One region of the Desulfitobacterium hafniense DCB-2 genome, then DNA from elsewhere that is predicted to be linked to it. Evidence: predicted binding sites of a transcription regulator. Region 1 holds the regulator's gene; the other holds the start of a gene.
What was found. The regulator LexA, encoded in region 1, represses DNA repair genes until DNA is damaged. The targets are predictions, from matches to a motif close to CNAACANNTGTTNG.
Positions count from the first base shown of each region.

Region 2: a site for LexA is predicted at 4,620-4,633, ahead of DHAF_RS05795 (Y-family DNA polymerase). Genes of this name have one in related genera too.

Region 1 covers NC_011830.1:2,911,145-2,920,601, reverse strand. Annotated here, with positions in the region: gene DHAF_RS13640 (methionine gamma-lyase family protein) at 1-696, shown strand, start outside; gene lepB (signal peptidase I) at 707-1,276, shown strand; gene DHAF_RS13630 (D-alanine--D-alanine ligase) at 1,428-2,513, shown strand; gene DHAF_RS13625 (CPBP family intramembrane glutamic endopeptidase) at 2,568-3,368, opposite strand; gene lexA (transcriptional repressor LexA) at 3,554-4,168, opposite strand; gene DHAF_RS13615 (LysM peptidoglycan-binding domain-containing protein) at 4,339-4,701, shown strand; gene DHAF_RS13610 (M23 family metallopeptidase) at 4,761-5,579, shown strand; gene DHAF_RS13605 (D-alanyl-D-alanine carboxypeptidase family protein) at 5,723-6,781, shown strand; gene DHAF_RS13600 (hypothetical protein) at 6,828-7,058, shown strand; gene DHAF_RS13595 (helix-turn-helix domain-containing protein) at 7,212-7,394, opposite strand; gene DHAF_RS13590 (hypothetical protein) at 8,437-8,649, opposite strand; gene DHAF_RS13585 (hypothetical protein) at 8,679-8,870, opposite strand; gene DHAF_RS13580 (hypothetical protein) at 8,881-9,063, opposite strand; gene DHAF_RS13575 (hypothetical protein) at 9,115-9,381, opposite strand.
Region 2 covers NC_011830.1:1,243,779-1,253,235, reverse strand. Annotated here, with positions in the region: gene DHAF_RS05825 (Na+/H+ antiporter subunit D) at 1-19, shown strand, start outside; gene DHAF_RS05820 (Na+/H+ antiporter subunit E) at 55-528, shown strand; gene DHAF_RS05815 (Na(+)/H(+) antiporter subunit F1) at 525-821, shown strand; gene mnhG (monovalent cation/H(+) antiporter subunit G) at 793-1,152, shown strand; gene putP (sodium/proline symporter PutP) at 1,395-2,855, shown strand; gene DHAF_RS05800 (NAD(P)/FAD-dependent oxidoreductase) at 2,961-4,394, opposite strand; gene DHAF_RS05795 (Y-family DNA polymerase) at 4,728-5,981, shown strand; gene DHAF_RS05790 (hypothetical protein) at 6,007-6,267, shown strand; gene aroF (3-deoxy-7-phosphoheptulonate synthase) at 6,369-7,328, opposite strand; gene DHAF_RS05780 (hypothetical protein) at 7,366-8,256, opposite strand; gene DHAF_RS05775 (DedA family protein) at 8,354-9,028, opposite strand; gene cysK (cysteine synthase A) at 9,337-9,457, opposite strand, start outside.

The sequences.
Region 1 (9,457 bases):
TTTGTGGCTTATGTCCGGGAGCATTTTCCTCATCTGATTATTTTTGTGGATAATTGTTACGGTGAGCTTGTGGAAAAATGTGAACCCGGGGATGTGGGAGCCGACCTCATGGCGGGATCCCTGATTAAAAACCTGGGGGGAAGTTTAGCTCCCACAGGAGGATATATTGCCGGCAGACAAGAGCTTGTTGAGAAAGCCGCCTGCCGCTTAACTGCTCCGGGGATTGGCGGCGAGGTGGGAGCGACCCTCAGCTGGCAGCTCCAGTTCTTCCAAGGACTGTTCTTCAGTCCTTTGACCGTAAGTGAGGCGATTCGGGGAGCGATTTTTTCCGCTGCCTTTTGGCAGGCCTTAGGGTTCGAAGTCAATCCTCTTCCCGATGCCCTGCGGACGGATCTGATTCAAGCTGTTAAACTCAATTCCCGGGAGGCGATGATTGCTTTTTGTCAGGGCTTCCAGAAGGGTTCGCCTGTTGACAGCCATGTCCTGCCCATTCCGTCGGGAATGCCGGGGTATGAAGATGAAGTCATTATGGCCGGGGGAACCTTTATCCAAGGTGCGACCAGCGAATTCTCCGCGGACGGCCCCATGCGTGACCCCTTTATTGCTTATCAGCAGGGTGGGGTTTCCATGAATTATATTAAGTTTGGGAATCTATTAGCGGCTCAAAAACTTTGGGAACAGGGATTACTAAAGTGAGGTGCACACCATGGGAAACGAACAGGATATCAACGAACAAGATATCAAAGTAAAAGCGAAGAGTATGTTTAAAACTATTATTGAAGTCATCGAGATTGTGATTATTGCCTTTGCCTTGTCCTGGGTCATTCGCACCTTTGTGCTGGAGGCCAGATTAGTCCCCACCGGCTCTATGCTGCCGACGATTCAGCTCCAGGACCGGATTATTGTCGATAAGTTCTTTTTTAAGCATTTTGGTGATTTTGAACGAGGGGATATTATTGTTTTTCATCCGCCTTCCAGCGCCCACTCTTCCGACGATTTTATCAAACGTTTGATTGCTTTGCCGGGAGATACCATTGAGATCAAGGATCATAAGACCTATATCAATGGCCAGGAAGTGGAAGAGCCTTACGTTATGGAGCCTCAAATTAAAAATCTTGAGCCTTTGGTCGTTCCGGAAGGTTCCGTTTTTGTTATGGGAGATAATCGCAACAGCAGTGCCGATTCCCGGGAATGGGGTTTTCTGCCGATTGAAAACATCTCCGGGATGACGTTATTTCGTTATTGGCCGCTTAACCATATTGGAACAATCGATTGATTGTGGCAGCCTTTTCACCCCTGTGCATATAGTATAGAGTAAACCTGTTGCTTGGCTTGTGCAGCTTTATGTACATCCGTACACACCTAAGCACTGTTTTCAGGTTTTCTGGGCTATTTTCTAAAATAGAATAGAGAGGATGGGTACGCCAATGACACGGCAAAAGATTATTATTCTCTTCGGAGGTCAATCCGGAGAACATGAGGTTTCCCTGAACTCTGCCAGTTCTGTACTTAAGGCCATCGATCAAGAAAAATATGAGATAGAGACGATTGGCATTGCCAAAAACGGCCAATGGCACTGGGGAATACGTCCTGAACAATGGCAGCAGGACCCCGCGCTGGAGGGTATTCCTGTCATTCTTGCCCACGATCCTACGAACCCCCGCTTTATCGCTTTAGACGGCAGTTCCCTTCCTCAAGATGGGAAGTTTGCTTTGATTTTCCCCGTTCTTCACGGACCCTTCGGAGAGGATGGGACCATTCAGGGCTTGTTTGAAATGGCCAATATTCCTTACGCCGGCTCCGGAGTTCTCGGCTCCGCTCTGGGTATGGATAAAGACCGTATGAAAGCAGTTTTTACCGAAGCGGGCCTGCCCCAAGCCCCTTATATCACCGTACTTAGAACCATGCTCCAGAAACCGATGGAGCAACTGCTGGATAATATCGAACACTCTTTGGGTTATCCTTGTTTTGTCAAGCCTGCCAATTTAGGCTCCAGTGTAGGCATTTCCAAAGCACGGAACAGGGAGGAGCTCATCCAAGCCCTCCAGCTTGCTGCGGAGTACGATCGCAAACTGGTCGTAGAGCAAAATATCGTGGGACGCGAAATTGAGTTGAGTGTCCTGGGCAATGAGGATGCCCAAGCCAGTATCCCGGGAGAGATTCTTCCCGCCAAGGATTTTTATGATTATGAAGCCAAGTACATCGACACCGGCTCTCAGCTGGTGATTCCCGCTCCTTTGGCTCCCGAGGTCGTCAGGAGTTTGCAGGAAAAGGCTGTTGCCGCCTTCAAAGCCGTCGAAGCCTGCGGCTTAAGCCGGGTGGATTTCTTCGTCACGGAGGGCGGTCAGATCTACATCAACGAAATCAATACCATGCCGGGGTTCACTCAGATCTCCATGTACCCTAAGCTTTGGGAAGCTAGCGGCATCCCTTACACCGAATTGATCACCCGCTTGATCGAACTGGGCTTCCAACGCTTTAGAGACAGCCGTTCCCGGAAAATATCCCGTTAGTATATCGGTATACAGCCCTGAAAGCCGTTTAGTCAGCGGAGTTCAGGGTTATTTTTATACCATTCGCCTGCTCTTTTGGTCGTATATCACAACGGTTACCATTGAAACAAGAACAATCACAGTATTTGCGGCAATTGTTCCCGCCCAAGTCATCGTCATGGTGCCAAAGAGGGGAGATACCGCATTGAACATGGTGTGGAATAATACGCACATAAACACACGGCCTTTTCCTGATATTTTGTAGATTGCCCCGTTGAAAAACCGAAAGGCCATGAGTTGAACTGCAAACATCCAAAAGTTAATGAGGCCCTCGCCATGATTCGTCCCCGGAATGAAGAAGAGAGGGATATGCCATAAAATCCAAATGATGCCAACAAAAAGAGAAGATAGAACAAAGCCATATTTTTTGTCAAGCTCAGGCTGCAATACGTACATCCAGCCAGCTTCCTCCAAGCCGCCGATAATAAGATTACCAGGCAGGGAAAGGAAGAACGTATAAAATGGCAGCACCATTGCCGTGGGGCCTGAAACTGCAATATGTATCAAAAAATAGAGTGCAAGCCCTGCAACAACGAACAAATAGAGAGAGATGTTATTTTTGGCGTAAAAAACAGTTTTCAACCATTCCTTAAAATCTGCTATTTTGTTATTTTTCTTGAGAACGATATATGAAGCAATAGCAGGCGACAAAATATAGATTGCAAAAGGAATATTCATCCCAAATTGCTGTAACGAGTGAACCCAATTGTGAACCGAATATCCGAATTGCCCAAGTGCAATCAAAGCGCCTGATACAAGATAGGCTATGCAAAATGTCAGCGTCGTAAATTGTATGATGATTTTTTTGTCTATCATGATTTCTTAACCTCACAGTTCCCTTGCTGCCATTGCAAAGTTCGCTCCGCACAAATATAAATTTAATAGATCCATTCTACCATAAAAATCCTGCCTGTCATTGTACTTTCATAATAAAAAAGCAGACATCCACCCACATCAGTGTGGAATGGAGGTCTGCTTTTGCTGTCCCTGTAGTTTATAAATCAGTGTAAAATACGAAATACCCCAATAACTTTGCCCAAGATAGTGACATCCTGAGAGTAGATAGGCTCCATATAAGGGTTTTCAGGTTGCAGGCGAATCAGTGTTTTTTCCTTGTAGAACCGTTTTACCGTAGCTTCTTCATCAATCATGGCCACGACGATCTCGCCATTACGGGCTACTTTTTGCTGGCGTACTAAAATAAGATCCCCATCCATAATTCCCGCATCAATCATACTTTCGCCTTTGACTCTCAGCATGAACACTGTGTCTGAGTTAACCACATCAACAGGAAGCGGGAACGTATCTTCGATATTCTCCTGGGCTAAAATAGGCTGCCCGGCGGTTACTTTGCCAATGATGGGGACAAAAACAGTCTTTTTCTCATTAGCATCACTGGAACTGTCTAATATCTCAATGGCTCGAGGTTTGGTGGGATCGCGACGTATGTACCCCTTTTCCTCAATGGTCTGCAAATGCCCGTGAACAGTGGAACTGGACATCAAGCCAACGGCGTCGCCTATTTCGCGGACAGAGGGGGGATAACCCTTTTCTCGAATAACCCGTTTAATATACTCCAAGATATCGGTCTGTCTCTGTGATAAATCTGGATACACCCAATTTCCCCCTTTCATATGTTCTAAACCTATTTTAGCATTAAATATTCTTCTGTGCAAACAAATGTTCGAAAAAGTATTGACGAATCTTCCTGGTCTCCTTTATACTGTTTTCAAGAACTTATGTTCGTATTTATTTAGTTTTAACAGGAACATAGAGGGGGATTAATATGAGTGCTTGTTCTTCTTCCGTCCGGAACTACAGAGGCCATTATAGAAGCTATCGGAATTATCGAATGAAACAACTGCAAAGGCAGCTGTGTTCTTATATGCTGCTTTTCCTCATGGTCTTTGGCAGTATGGGCTGGTTCTTCTGGGACTGGAGCCAGGCAAACAGCAGGGTAGAGGACCTTGCTTTCCAGCCGCAAATCGTTCAATCCGGGGACACTCTTTGGTCCTTGGCTGAGAACTCCGGCCTGCAAATCGATACCCGTACGCTTGTTCTTAAAATTATGGAATACAATCAGCTCACAGATACTACCATACAAACCGGTCAAGTGATTTATACTCCGATCTTAAAGAATCAGCCTTAGTTATACTTCTAATCCGACCTTTCCCCCCATATTATGCATTGTAGAGAGGGGAGAGATGAATGAGGACGCGCAAAGGCCTTAAACCGAGACAAAAGCACTGGACTTTGTTCCTGAAGCTGCTTGTGGTCATTCTGATCAGCGCAGTTGCCTGGAAGGGCATCCATAAGCCCCCCAAGATCTCTGCTGATATCTATCCTTATCTCACGAATCTGTCTGCTGAACTTGTGCTGCAATGTCAGAAAGAAGGGGAGGGGATTTCTCCTGAGGCTTGGGCGGATTTAATAGCTGTACGAAGCACCGTTGAAATAGATGCAGAGCATTACCTCATCCAACAGCTCCAACAGGGCATAGGGCTTCAAGACATTGTTTGGAAAAACAAGGAAATCCAAATCAGTGAAGATGTTGTTCGACAAATCCTTGAGAGGCGGCAGATTCTTTTAACTTATCCCTTTTATGAGCCGGGCCGTTTTGCTTTTCCGGTGATGGGTCAGGTCTGGTACATGGATACCTTTGGGGCAGATCGGGAGGGTGGAGCACGCAGACATGAGGGAACGGACATTTTTGGCGCAGAAGGCATTCCCATTATCAGTGCTGGCAACGGCAAAGTTGAGAAGCTGGGTTGGAACCGCCTTGGCGGAGAACGGGTAGGGGTTAGGGGAGAAGATGGCAACTATTATTACTATGCTCATCTAAAGGCTATAAACCCTCAACTCCGGGAAGGCCAAGAGGTTAGGAAAGGGGATTTTTTGGGGACATTGGGCCATACGGGGGATGCTCTGACAACTCCGGATCATCTGCACTTTGGTATTGAACTTCCTAATGGCGAGTGGGTGAATCCTTATCCGTTCCTATATATCTGGCAGCAAAGTCAGAGTTAGAAGCAGAACAACCCTATTACCAACCAAATTGCCAATTGGTTGGTAATTTCATGATGGTCTTGCCCTTAGGGTTAAAATTCATTATTATATAGAGAGGTCGATATTGTCCAGTACATCTTATCATCTTATAAAGAAGGCAAGATATGAGTAAAAAATCAAGGAAAAGAGTTTTCCTTACGTTTTTAACGATGATTGCGACAGCGGCAATCGTTTTAACCTTTTTTCCAGGTTTGTTGGATCGAACGGGTTTAGCGAGTACCCTTCATACTCTAAGTTCTAATCTCTTAAACGGTCAAGAGAACCCGGATAAAGGGGCATCTCTTGACAAAGGTGCCGGAAAGAGCAACCTCAACCTGACCAAGACATCCCAGAGTCAAGTGGATGCTAATCAATTTACGCCTCCTGAAGACTCCAGCTATCTTATGCTTAATTTACAAACAGGGGAGAGGCTTCTGGAGAAAAACGGGGATACACACCGGGCGCCTGCCAGCACGGTAAAACTTTTAACCGGGCTTCTTGTTCATGAAAAGCTGCAAGCGGATGAGCTCATTACCTTAGGAGAGGAAGTTAAGGTGGAAGGCTCTGTTCTTGGCTTTAAGCCTGGGGATAAGATCCTTGTCAAGGACTTGTTTACGGCAATGTATGTATACAGTGCCAATGACGCCGCCAATGCCTTAGCTGTGGCAGCTTATGGCACTAAGGAGCAGTTTATTCAGGCCATGAATAGTTATGCCGCTGAACTCGGTTGTCAGGATAGTCAGTTTAAAACAGCCGATGGTATGCCGGCAGAAGATCAATATACTACTGCCAAAGATTTAGCCATTATTGCTGCAAAGGTAACGGAAACCCCTGTGCTCATGGATTATATCAATCAAAAAAAGGCATCGGTAGAATGGACCGATGCCAACGGTTGGAAGCAGGTCCGGGAAATCTCCAATACGAATCAACTTTTAGGTATTTATCCGGGAGATCAAGGGCTTAAAACAGGGACCACAACCGAAGCCGGCCAGTGCCTTGTAACATATATCACAAGTGAGGACGGCGACCTTTTATTGGTCCTATTAGGCAGTAAGCAGCGTTATACGGATACTGTTGAGTTATTGGACCAAGGAATGGCTAAGATACGAACACGGTCGGCCTTAAAAAATATTTTAAGCAGTCCGGATGCGTTTTATAATATACCAGGATTTTTTGTACCGTAGTCTAAGCTGACTAGGGTCAGTTTATTAAACATGGGAGTGCTGAATCATGAAACAATACGGTGAATCTTGTGTCCTTGAGAATCGACTCTGTACTGAATGCGGTGAATGCGACCGCTGTGAATTAAACAGCGAAAAAACCTGTGATAATTGCTGTCAGTGTATAGAATCTACAGCTGACTTTGCGGGCATTGAAATCGAGGAAATTATAATCAACACTGAAGATATTAGAACGAAACATCCCGTTAAAACGTTTAGAATTAAAAACGAAGACAATTAGTTAACTCTGAGCTCAATAGCTTATTTATGCTTATTTAAAGACCTTCCCAAATGACAGACAGGAACTCAGCTAAGGGAAGGGTCTTTCTTTTTTTATTTTGGGTCCTATAATAGATATTATGTAAAGCTGTCAGCATACCCGTGGAGGGGTATACTAATTCTGAATGAAATCCCTTTTCACGCTAAAACTCACACTAACAGTTCCATATTTACGAATACGATTCATTACAGTAGTTGGTGAAACCCCAACCTGCTTAGCTATTTCTCGTGAAGTATATCCTTGCTTATAAAGATCAAGAATCAAATTTTCGTTAAGATTTTTCTCAGGTCTGGCCATGAAAATATTCCCCCTTGCACTAAAAATTTAGCACAACTCTACAGGGAATATCTATTATAGGATTAATACAAATATAAACAATTATTGGCCAATTGACAAGTAACTTTTTTATTTTTTCTGTTTTTCTTTCAAAACATTACTAATCACCTGATAAAAACCCAATATCTTACAACAAAAAAAAAAAAAAAAAATAAACTCTGCACTAAATATCGTTTTAATACAGAGTAGTGCTCTTTTTCTTTTAGGCCTTATCCGGAGTTTATGCGCGCGCAGTCCCTACCAATCACAGGTATTCCTTTTAGGTTGCCCTACGCCCTTCGGGCTACCCAGCCGGGACATGCGCGCGCATATCGGGGTATTCCTTTTCCGTCTGCGGCCCCTGTGTCGCCGCCTGCCATTCCCGGGGAAGCTCTGCCGGAATGTTTCCCTTCGTTGCACTACGGTCAAAATTCCTTTGTCGGCACTATGAGGTCCTTGGTTACGAGGAACACTCTCTCCCCTCTCCCGGCCGGGAGAATCAAGTGAGGCTAGCTTATGGCTTGGTAGGGTTAGGCGATGCTAAGAACTAATTATTATATAAGTTACAAGTGAAGTAGTAAGTATTACCTGGGGCCGGGGAACGTCGGAGCCGACAAGCCAATCACGCTATGCGCGCTCTCAACCAAGCAAAAACCTCTACTTGAGTCTACGAATGGATCACCAAAGGGAAAGGCAATGTCGGCGATTAAAAACGACCTCCCCCACTCCATCCATGAACACAGTCAGAAACCTGTTTACGCCGGGACAGGGGCTGGCAAAGGTCTACAAAACACCGCGCGGCTACAATTCGCTGTCGCTCATTTCCGGGGGACTTCCCCCGGCCCCCTGAAGGTGTACGAACGTTGAAAGCAAAAAGAAGAATTTAATTCGGAAAACACAGCAAAAAGACCACGGCAGCACTTATCCCAGGAGCAGGATCACCGCCGATGGGAGCGAGCCTGGCAACAAAAACCCGAACAATAAAAAAATCGACCTGGGATTACCAGGCCGAATATGTATTGCATTACAAAGCTTTAATTTTGTTAATTTCATCATCATGCCTAACAACTTCTTTGTCCAAATCTTTAACAGCTTCCCATGTGAGTTTTTGCATCCTAGAAACCTGCTTAACTTCATCAGAAACGCGATCGATTTTATCATTTAAAGTTTTCATTTCCGAACGAAAAGCCCTGTCCATTGCCGTTAGTCTCTCTAAAATTAAATCAGCTTTATCCAATGCCTATCCCTCCTGAACTTTATATTACACTAATTCCCACAAGGATACAATTCAATTATCTCTCCATCCTTATAAACAAAACAAATAGAACCCCCAACCATATCTATAACTTCAACTGAATATCTATCTTTAAGTTTTACAGAAATGCATGTAATATCAAAAATTTCCTCTATAAACCTCAAAACCTTAAACTGCTCTACAGTCTCAGCTTTAAAATGCATGATAACCCCCTTAGAACAATTTGTGAGCATCCTTAAAACCCTTACAAATCCACTCTATACGGTCCGCATCACCAGAGCAGAGCATCCGCAGGAGTTGACCTGGAGAACTCAAACCAAGACGTTCAACGACCTTATTCAAGACATCCTGATCCTCCTTGGAGATAGAAACAGTAATACGTGGCAAAGTAGCCATAGAAGACACCTCCAGAAACATTTTACACACATTATAGCATAATGCCAGCAATTAATCACGCTGAAGCAACTCCCCATCCAGCAATGCAACCATATTACGCAAATTGTCAAGAGAAAAACAATCAAAAGAAACAGAAGAATCACCAGAATACTGTAAGAATCGGCATAACAAACCATTTTCAAAGAAAAATACTTCACTTAGAAACTTATAACTAACAACCTTCAGAAGCTTAGATGATACCCCCAGTTCCTCATTATGACGAACATACGAAGTAATCCTTTCCTGCATTTCCGGTGGTAATCCCTTAAGTTCTTCCATGAAAAACAACTCCTTTCTCATGAATTAAGTATATCATAATGCTAGCATGTTGTCAACTTACAAGCTAGCATTATGA
Region 2 (9,457 bases), 1.7 Mb from region 1:
CCAGGAGAGATACCCATAAGTGCGCATGAAGAAAAGAGGTGATTTCCAGTGCCAATGCAGGTGCTAATCAATTTATTTATCGGGGTTTTATGGATGTTTCTTCAGGATGATTGGAGCATCTTAACCTTTGCCAGCGGGTATTTATTTGGTATATTGGTCCTCTTCATTTTGCGGCGCTTTCTTGACAGCAAATTCTACCTTTTTACCTTGCACGCCGTTATACAGCTCTTTTTTCTCTTTATCTATGAGCTTTTCACCTCCAGCATCCTGGTGCTCCGGGAAATCATCAAACCGCAGATCGATATTAAGCCGGGAATTATATCCTTCGCAACCAGCCTGGAATCGGATATGGAAGTCACCCTTCTGGCACTCCTCCTTACTCTAACCCCAGGCTCCGTGGTGATGGAGATCACTCCGGATAAGAAGCTGTTCTATATCCACGCCATGGATATTCCCGAGCTCAGTGACGCGGTGATCCGCTCTAAGGAAAAGTTCGAAGAAGCTATTAAGAAGGTGACGCGACCATGATCGAGGGAATCTTATTCTGGGTTATATTTTTATCCTTATGTTTCTCAACCCTTTCCATCCTGATAACGATTTACCGTTGCCTCAAAGGGCCCACGGCCTCTGACCGCGTGCAAGCCCTGGATGTGCTGGGCATTAACATTATTGCCTCGGTAGCCATTTTTTCCGTGCTCCTCAGGACCACCGCTTTTTTTGAAGTGATTTTATTGATCGGGATTCTGTCCTTTATCGGAACCATCGCTTTCGCACGCTTTATCGAGAGGGGGATTGTCATTGAACGGCAGCACTTTGATTGAGTTAGGTATCGGGATCATTATTTTAATGGGAACCATCTTCGGCTTCCTCAGTGCCATTGGCTTCATTCGTCTCCCGGATGTCTATAATCGTGCCCATGCTCTCGCCAAAAGCTCTACCTTAGGAGTATTATTTGTTCTGCTGGGAACCTTCCTCTTTTTCTTATTTGTGGAGGATTATTTCAGCATCAAATTATTCCTGGGCATTTTCTTTGTGTTTCTGACCTCTCCCGTTTCCTCCCATGTGATCTGCCGCTCTGCCTATCGTGCCCAGGTCCCTTTGGCTAAGGCAAGCGTTCGCGACGATTTGAAAGAAGTGCTGGAGAAAGCTTAAATTTTATCACTGAAGGTCTTGTTCAAAACCTGAAAGGCAACCACGGACCACTTAAACATTAATTGAGTGGGACCAAGGTTGCTTTTCTTTTTCCAGTTGAAATAATTGAAAAAATATTAAAAAATTATGTATACTTATTCATTGCCTACTTATAAATCTTAAGGTCTTATGATATTATTATGTGTACTATAATAGTTTCTTTATATAGATAAATTTTTAAAATTGAGGAGAGTGATGTTGGAGTGATTGCTTTTTCGGTCATTTTCTATATGGTCATGATGCTGGCCATCGGGTATTATTCTTACAAAAGAACCACAAACCTATCCGATTACATGATTGGAGGACGAACCCTGGGCCCTGCGGTCACAGCTTTAAGCGCCGGTGCCTCGGATATGAGCGGCTGGCTCATGATGGGGCTGCCAGGGGCTATGTTCGCTGCGGGAATCAGTTCCGGCTGGATTGTGGTCGGACTTACCATCGGCGCTTATTTCAACTGGCTCTATGTAGCTCCCCGCCTGCGTTCTTACACAGAAATCGCCAGCAATTCCATTACCATCCCTTCTTTCCTTGGCCATCGTTTTCGTGATACTTCCCATGTGATCCGTTTAGTTTCCGCACTTGTTATTATCATTTTCTTTACTTTCTATGTTTCTTCCGGTTTGGTTTCCGGCGCCGTCCTCTTTAATACCACCTTTGGCATCGGTTACCATACGGGGCTTTGGCTGATTCTTCTGGTCATCGTGGGGTATACCCTGATCGGGGGATTCTTAGCGGTCAGCTTTACAGACTTTGTCCAGGGATTAATCATGGTCACCGCTTTAACCATGGTGCCGGTGGTCACCCTCTGGCACAGCGGCGGCCTCGGCTCTTCCTTCACCACCATTCAAACCATTGATCCGGCACTCTTGAATATCTTCACCGGAACCAGTGTCATCGGTATCATCTCTCTTCTGGCCTGGGGTTTAGGCTATTTCGGCCAGCCCCATATTATTGTCCGTTTTATGGCCATCTCTTCGGTAAGCGAAATCAAAAAATCCCGCCGTATCGGCATGAGTTGGATGGTCTTTTCCGAAGTGGGGGCTATGCTTACCGGTCTCCTGGGAATCGCTTACTTTGCCACCCATGGCCTGACTCTGGCCGATCCTGAGACAGTGTTTATCGAGCTGGGAAAAATCCTCTTCCATCCCATCGTCACCGGGCTCCTGATCTCCGCTATTCTGGCCGCCATTATGAGCACTATTTCTTCGCAGCTTCTGGTGACCTCCAGCTCCCTGACCGAGGATATTTACCGGATTCTCTTCCACCGTGAGGCCAAAGATAAGGAATTGGTTTTCGTCAGCCGTCTCTGTGTTTTGCTCGTTGCTCTACTGGCCACCTATCTGGCCTGGACTCAAAACGATACCATCCTCAATCTGGTAGGCTACGCCTGGGCCGGCTTTGGTTCCGCCTTCGGCCCCGTTATTCTCCTCAGCCTCTACTGGAAACGGATGAACAAATGGGGAGCTCTGGCCGGTATGATCGTGGGCTCTGCCACCGTAATCCTTTGGGAGCAGTTCCCGACCTTCGCCGCCGTCTATGAAATGATCCCCGGCTTTATCATGGGCTTGCTTTCGATCATTATCGTCAGTCTGCTGACCACTGAGCCCTCCCAAGAGATCCTGGATGAGTTTGCTAAATCTGCAGCTGAGACAAAAGGTAACTAAGGGAGCTTAAATTAACCGAAAAAGCGGCTGTCACATTGGATTGTGACCAGCCGCTTTTTTCAACTTTCATCCCAGACTTGCTCAAGGAAAGAGCATCAATATTCTTTAGCTGTTTTCCTCAATGATATTGCGCGCGATTTTCACTCCGCAGGCCTCGGCCTGAGCCAGTCCCCGGGTAATTCCCGCTCCGTCTCCCCCGGCATAAAGTCCTGCAATCTCCGTCTCAAAGTTATTTTTCAGCTTGGGACGGGAAGAGTAGAACTTGGCTTCCACGCCATAAAGCAAGGTGTGCTCAGAGGCTATACCAGGCGTCACTTTATCCAGGGCCTCAATCATCTCAATGATGCTCTTCATGGTGGAATAAGGAAGCACCAACCCTAAATTACCAGGTACAGCTTCTTTGAGGGTGGGCTCCACAAAACTTTCTTTGACCCGCTTCTCTGTGGAACGGCGGCCCTTCATGATGTCCCCAAAGGTCTGCAGCAGCACGCTGCCGTTGGATAAATCATTAGCCAGCCGGGAAATGTTCTTGGCATACTCCGTAGGCTTGTTGAAAGGATAGGAGAAGTTATGGGATACCAGCAGGGCAAAATTGGTATTATGGCTGCCCAGATTCTTATCTCGGTAAGCATGGCCATTGGCCAGCATAACCCCGGTATGATTCTCAATAACCACATGGCCGGAAGGATTGCTGCAGAAGCTTCTCACCGTAGTCCCTACAGAGGTCCGATAGAGAAATTTCCCTTCATACAAATTCTCGTTAATATCTTCCATGATGGTATCCAGGGTTTCTACCCGAACCCCCACATCCACCTGGTTGCTGCTCATTTCCAGATTGTACTTCTTCAAGACATCCTTGAACCATTCCGAACCATCCCGTCCGGGAACCACGACTACTTTAGGAGCATAATACTCCTCTCCCTTATTGGTACGGATGCCTTTAACCTGCAGGTGTCCTTCCGCTTCAGCGGTCATAATATCGGCGACTTCCGTTTCGAACACCATGTCGATTTTTCCTTTGAGGTACTCATAAATATCCTTGAGGATTTCCAGGTTTAATTCTGTTCCCAGATGGCGGACTTGGGCCCGGAGCAGCTTCAAGCCGGCTCCCAGGGCCTTTCTCTCAATCTCCTTTACCGTAGGAGTGCTGGGATCGGTCAGTGAACTGGTCGCTCCATGCTTTAAGTTAATCTGATCCACATAGTGAATGAGGCTCAACACCTCCGAAGGAGGCAAATACTCGGTGAGCCATCCGCCAAACTCGGTGGTGATATTGAATTTCCCATCAGAATAGGCTCCCGCACCGCCAAAACCGTTGGTAATAGAGCAGGCAGGAGTGCAGCTGGCGAACTCTCTTTGCTTATTGGGGGGCGGACATTTCGAAAGAGTCTTTTTCAAAATAGGACAACTGCGTTTATAGATATCCCGTCCTTTTTCAATCAAAAGAACAGCAGATTCAGGAGCTTGCGTCGCTAATTCATAACTGGCAAAAATTCCGGCGGGGCCTGCCCCAACGATGATCACATTATACTTTTTCAAGGCTTATTCCTCCTCGGTTAAACTTAACGGCAGTCAAAACTTAACAGCAGCCAAACCCTAACAACTATACCTTATGCTCTTCAATAATTCAAGTCTAAAATCCGAACATTTTATTAAAAAATCGACTTTTTGTTTGGATTTTTTGCTCCACTGCCAAATAGCTCCCTTGAATTTAGTATTCAAGGGATTTTATGACAATAATAGAATATTTGTTTCTATTGATGCAGAACATATATTCTATTATAATAGATAGCGCAGACCCTGGCTCCCACTCCATTCACAAAGAGCGCTTCATTATGAATATGGTTTTTCTACATAGGTGGTGATTGGATCTTGAGCAAATCGATCATTTTTCATATTGATGTTAACTCGGCCTACCTTTCCTGGGAAGCCGTCTATCGCCTTCAGCAGGGAGATCCTCTGGATTTAAGGACTATCCCTTCCGTGGTGGGCGGCGATCCCTTGACCCGGCACGGGATTGTTCTGGCCAAGTCGATCCCGGCTAAGGAATATGCTATTAAAACCGGGGAGACTTTATACTCCGCCCTCGCCAAATGTCCGGACCTGATCATTGCCAGGCCTAATTATCTCCTCTTCCGTCAGTGCAGCGAGGCTCTAAGCCTTATTTTAAGAGACTATTCCCCTCTAATCCAACAGTTTTCCGTGGACGAATATTTTCTGGACTTCACCGCCATGGACCTTCTCTTTGGGGACCCTCTGGCTACCGCTTATAAAATCAAGGAGCGAATCAGGAACGAGCTGGGCTTTACCGTAAATATCGGTATTTCCACCAATAAACTGTTGGCAAAGATGGCTTCCGAACTCCAAAAACCCGACCAAGTCCATACCTTATTCCCTGAAGAGATTGCTGAGAAAATGTGGCCCTTACCCGTGGGGGAACTCTTCATGGTCGGAAGGGCAACCACCCGCCAGCTCCTCTCCCGCAATATCAAAACCATCGGAGAGCTGGCGCACACCGACCCTCGCCTCTTGAAAGGGATCATGAAAAGTCACGGCCTGCTGATTTGGAATTATGCTCACGGCATTGAAAACTCCCCCGTCCGCCCCGGCGGCCGGGTAGCGGTCAAAGGCATGGGCAATTCCACCACCACATCCTTCGATGTAAAAAACCGCAGAGAGGCTCACCTGGTTCTTCTCTCCCTTGTGGAAACGGTCAGCGCCCGCTTAAGGCATGATCAATACTTTGCCCGGCTGATATCCATTTCCTTTCGAACCCATGAATTCCTTTCCTATTCCCATCAACGCAAACTCTCCCACGCTACAGACTGTACCAATGAGCTATGGGAGATTGCCTGCCAGCTCTTTGACGAATTATGGAAAGGTCAGCCCCTGAGACATCTGGGAGTCCGGGCCTCTGAGCTCTGTCAAAACGATTTCCTGCAGTTTTCCTTTTTCACTAAGGATTACGAGCGGGATCGGAAAGTGGACCAGGCTGTCGATATCATTCGCCAGCGCTTTGGCTCTCAGGCTATTATGCGCTCCTCTTATCTCCACTCCGGCCTTAAATCCATGACTGGGGGAGTCATCGCTGAAGAGGAGTATCCGGCCATGACCAGCCTGCTTTAGCTCTAAAAAGGAGGGAGTGCTTTTCGTGAAGGTTATGATGCAGCCCCTGGAGATGATCGCCCATTTCAATGATCAGGGCATGCCCCGGCCCCTTAAATTCAAGGCCTACTTCGAAGATAGCCCTGTCGTCATTGCCGTCGACAAAATCATCTCCAAATCCGAAGAAAAACTGGCCGGCAATCCCATGCTTATTTTTCGCTGTCAAAGCATCAGCAACGGGCTTCTTAAGATTTATGAGCTGAAGTATGAACTTCATACATGCAAATGGTTTCTCTATAAGATGTGAGCAAGGAGGACCATGAGCCCCCTTAACCTGCTCTCAGTCCCCCTTGCTTAAAGGTTCATGATTTTATTTTCAGGATCTTTTCTTCCTTTTCCAGCATGGGATCAGGCCTTTGGAGAATGAGCCATACTTCGTCCGACGCTTTGAGCGATGGGCCGGAGCTCTGCGGCGAGTCGGGCAAACTGCTCCGGAGTCAGAGATTGCATCCCGTCGCTTTGGGCTTCCTCAGGATGGGGATGGACTTCGATCAGCAGCCCATCGGCTCCTACCGCTACAGCGGCCTTGGCTAAAGCAGGAATGATATCCACCCTCCCAGCCGCATGGCTGGGATCCACAATGACCGGCAGATGGGAAAGCACTTTCACCAGGCTCACCGCACTGAGGTCCAGGGTATTGCGGGTGCTGGGCTCAAAGGTGCGAATCCCCCGCTCGCAAAGAATCACCTGAGCATTCCCGCCGGCTAAGATATATTCTGCAGCCGCAAGCCATTCCTCCACCGTGGCCGCCAGGCCCCGCTTCAGAATCACCGGGTTTCTTACCTCCCCCAGCAGCTTAAGAAGGTGGAAGTTTTGCATGTTGCGGGACCCTACCTGCAGAATATCCACTTTATCCACCAGCACATCCAGGCTGCGTTCATCCATAACCTCCGTCACAGTAAGAAGTCCATATTCCGCTGCAGCTTCCCTCAGATAGTCTATTCCTTCTTCCCCTAACCCCTGGAAGCTATAGGGGGAAGTGCGGGGCTTATAGACTCCCCCTCTTAAAATCTTGCCGCCGGCTGCTTTGACCCCTTGGGCAGCGGCCCGCATCTGTTCTCCGGATTCCACGGCACAAGGACCGGCCATCAGCACGACCTCACGGGCTCCGATAGTCGTATCCCCTATCCTGATCGTACTTCGTTCATCCTTTAACCCCACTAAAGGCAAATTCATAACTCCAAACCCCCTGATATAATAGTCCACGGCGCCCTCTTCCTGAGATGAAAGCCGTGGACTTTCTGTCTTACCGCTCACTGCGCAGAAAAATTTCTTTATATTATATCCCACAAACCATTGCCCATACAAGGTATCGCCAAGCTATCTCCTTTTAATAAGTTTCCTTTTAATAAGGCAACCGTATCATTCCGAAAGGATCCACCTCCAGGTTAAAGGTTTCTCTTCGACCGTTCCATTGTATACTGAAACTACAGCTGTCTTCAGCCTTTCTCACTAAACCGCTCCCTCCGCCCAACCTGGCAAAGCCATCGGGACCTAGAGTATGCCATGTTCCACTGATGCTGCCATAATTACCTTCAAGGCTATAGTTAAAGGATTCCACTTGAGAAGGATTCCCCTTGTATTTGGCTGCAGAACTCCCTTCACTCCAGCTCTCATACCCCAGCACACCCTGATCATCTTTATAAAATTGGCCAAAGCAGTCAAGCACTACCTCAACCATCCAGTATTGACCCTCTCCCCGGAAAACCAGCGTCTTCCCGCCATTTAAGTCTCTCAGCACCAATTCCCTGATCGCTTTTGAGCGTTGCACATAGGAAGCATAGTCCGGCCCCATCGTCTTTAAGCTTTCTATGTCCAGCAAAGGGCAGTACACGATGAACATATTCTTCGCCGCCAGGGTCTGGAAAAGCTGGCTGTGAGGCAAAAACACCGCCATCATTTCGTCGTTAAATCTCCAGTAATGCCCGGCCAGCTGCTCCCGTTCCCTATGGGAGGAAAAGGGGTAGATCCATACTAAATCCTCAGAGCCACGGATGCGAAATATCTCAGGTTCAATGCCCAGCAGCACCGTATCCTCAAATCCTTCTCTTGCCACCGCTTCAAGCTTAAGCCCTTTTTGGGCAAAAAGCTTTGTTACCTCGCTCAAGGTCAGGGGACGATACTCCAGCTCTTCTTTGGTCATTCCCGAGGATAACCCTATCGAACCGGCGATCATCAGAAAAATCAAAGTGATGACAGCCAAGGATTGTACCGTTTTCGCCCTGCTCATCATCATGCCCTCCTCTTATCTTATTCTCAGGAAAAAATAAAGGAATTAACACTATTAACCAGTGTTAATTCCTTCTTCTATTTCAGAGCAGCAAAATCCTTTTTTAGTTCGATTCATTATTCGTGCTTACTTTGCGCTGGTTTCTCCCCTGCAGCCAATTCTTAATATAGGCATAAACCGCGGGAACAGCCGATATGCCAATGATCGCAAAGATCACCAAGGTAAAATTATCCTTTACAAAAGGCAGATTGCCAAAGAAATAACCTGCGCAAAGAGCTACCGTAACCCACAATAAAGCCCCTACGAAATTATACGCCAAGAACCTCAGGTATTTCATGGTGCCGACACCTGCCACAAAGGGGGCGAAGGTGCGAATAATCGGCAGAAAGCGGGCAATGATAATGGTCTTACCCCCATGCTTTTCATAAAACCTTTGGGTCTTCATCAGATTCTCATGGTTAAGGAAACGCATTTCTTTGGAGAATACTTTCGGTCCCAGGAAACGGCCGACCTCATAATTCACCGTATCCCCGATGACGGCAGCCGCCAGCAGTAAGAAAAACAAAATCCACACATCCAAGGCACCGCTGGCTGCGAAAGTACCTACCACAAAGATCAAAGAATCTCCGGGCAGAAATGGGGTCACCACCAACCCTGTTTCGGCAAAGATAATCAGAAAAAGAATGAGATATGTCCACACTCCATAAGAAGCTATGATTTCACCAATATGACTATCCAAGTGAATAAAAAAGTCCAACACGGTCTGCAGCAATTCCAAAGTTTAACCCCCTACCATCTTATAGAAAACCCATTTGTCAGCTAGTCCTCTCTTCCGAATTATCATAGCGTTTTATAGAAAAAAAATCAAATAAACTGCTTAAGATTTAAGAAAAGATTAATAAAAAGAAAAAACCGCCTGGAAGAGACGGTTCAGCTTTTGACAAGAGTTACCTCTTGTCTATATAAAAGGTAGGAGAAGAATGTCGTTACTTGTATACTATCACAACACCTTAAACTACAGGTGAAGAAACTGTAAACAAAATGTTAACATTATGTGAAGGAAATTGGCAAAGCCCCTTCACCTTCTCAACCTTCTTGGAATAAGACCGTGGAGAGATATCTTTCCCCCGTATCCGGGAGTAGAACGACGATGTTCTTTCCTTTATTTTCCGGTCTCTTGGCGATTTGGGTCGCCGCATAAGCCGCA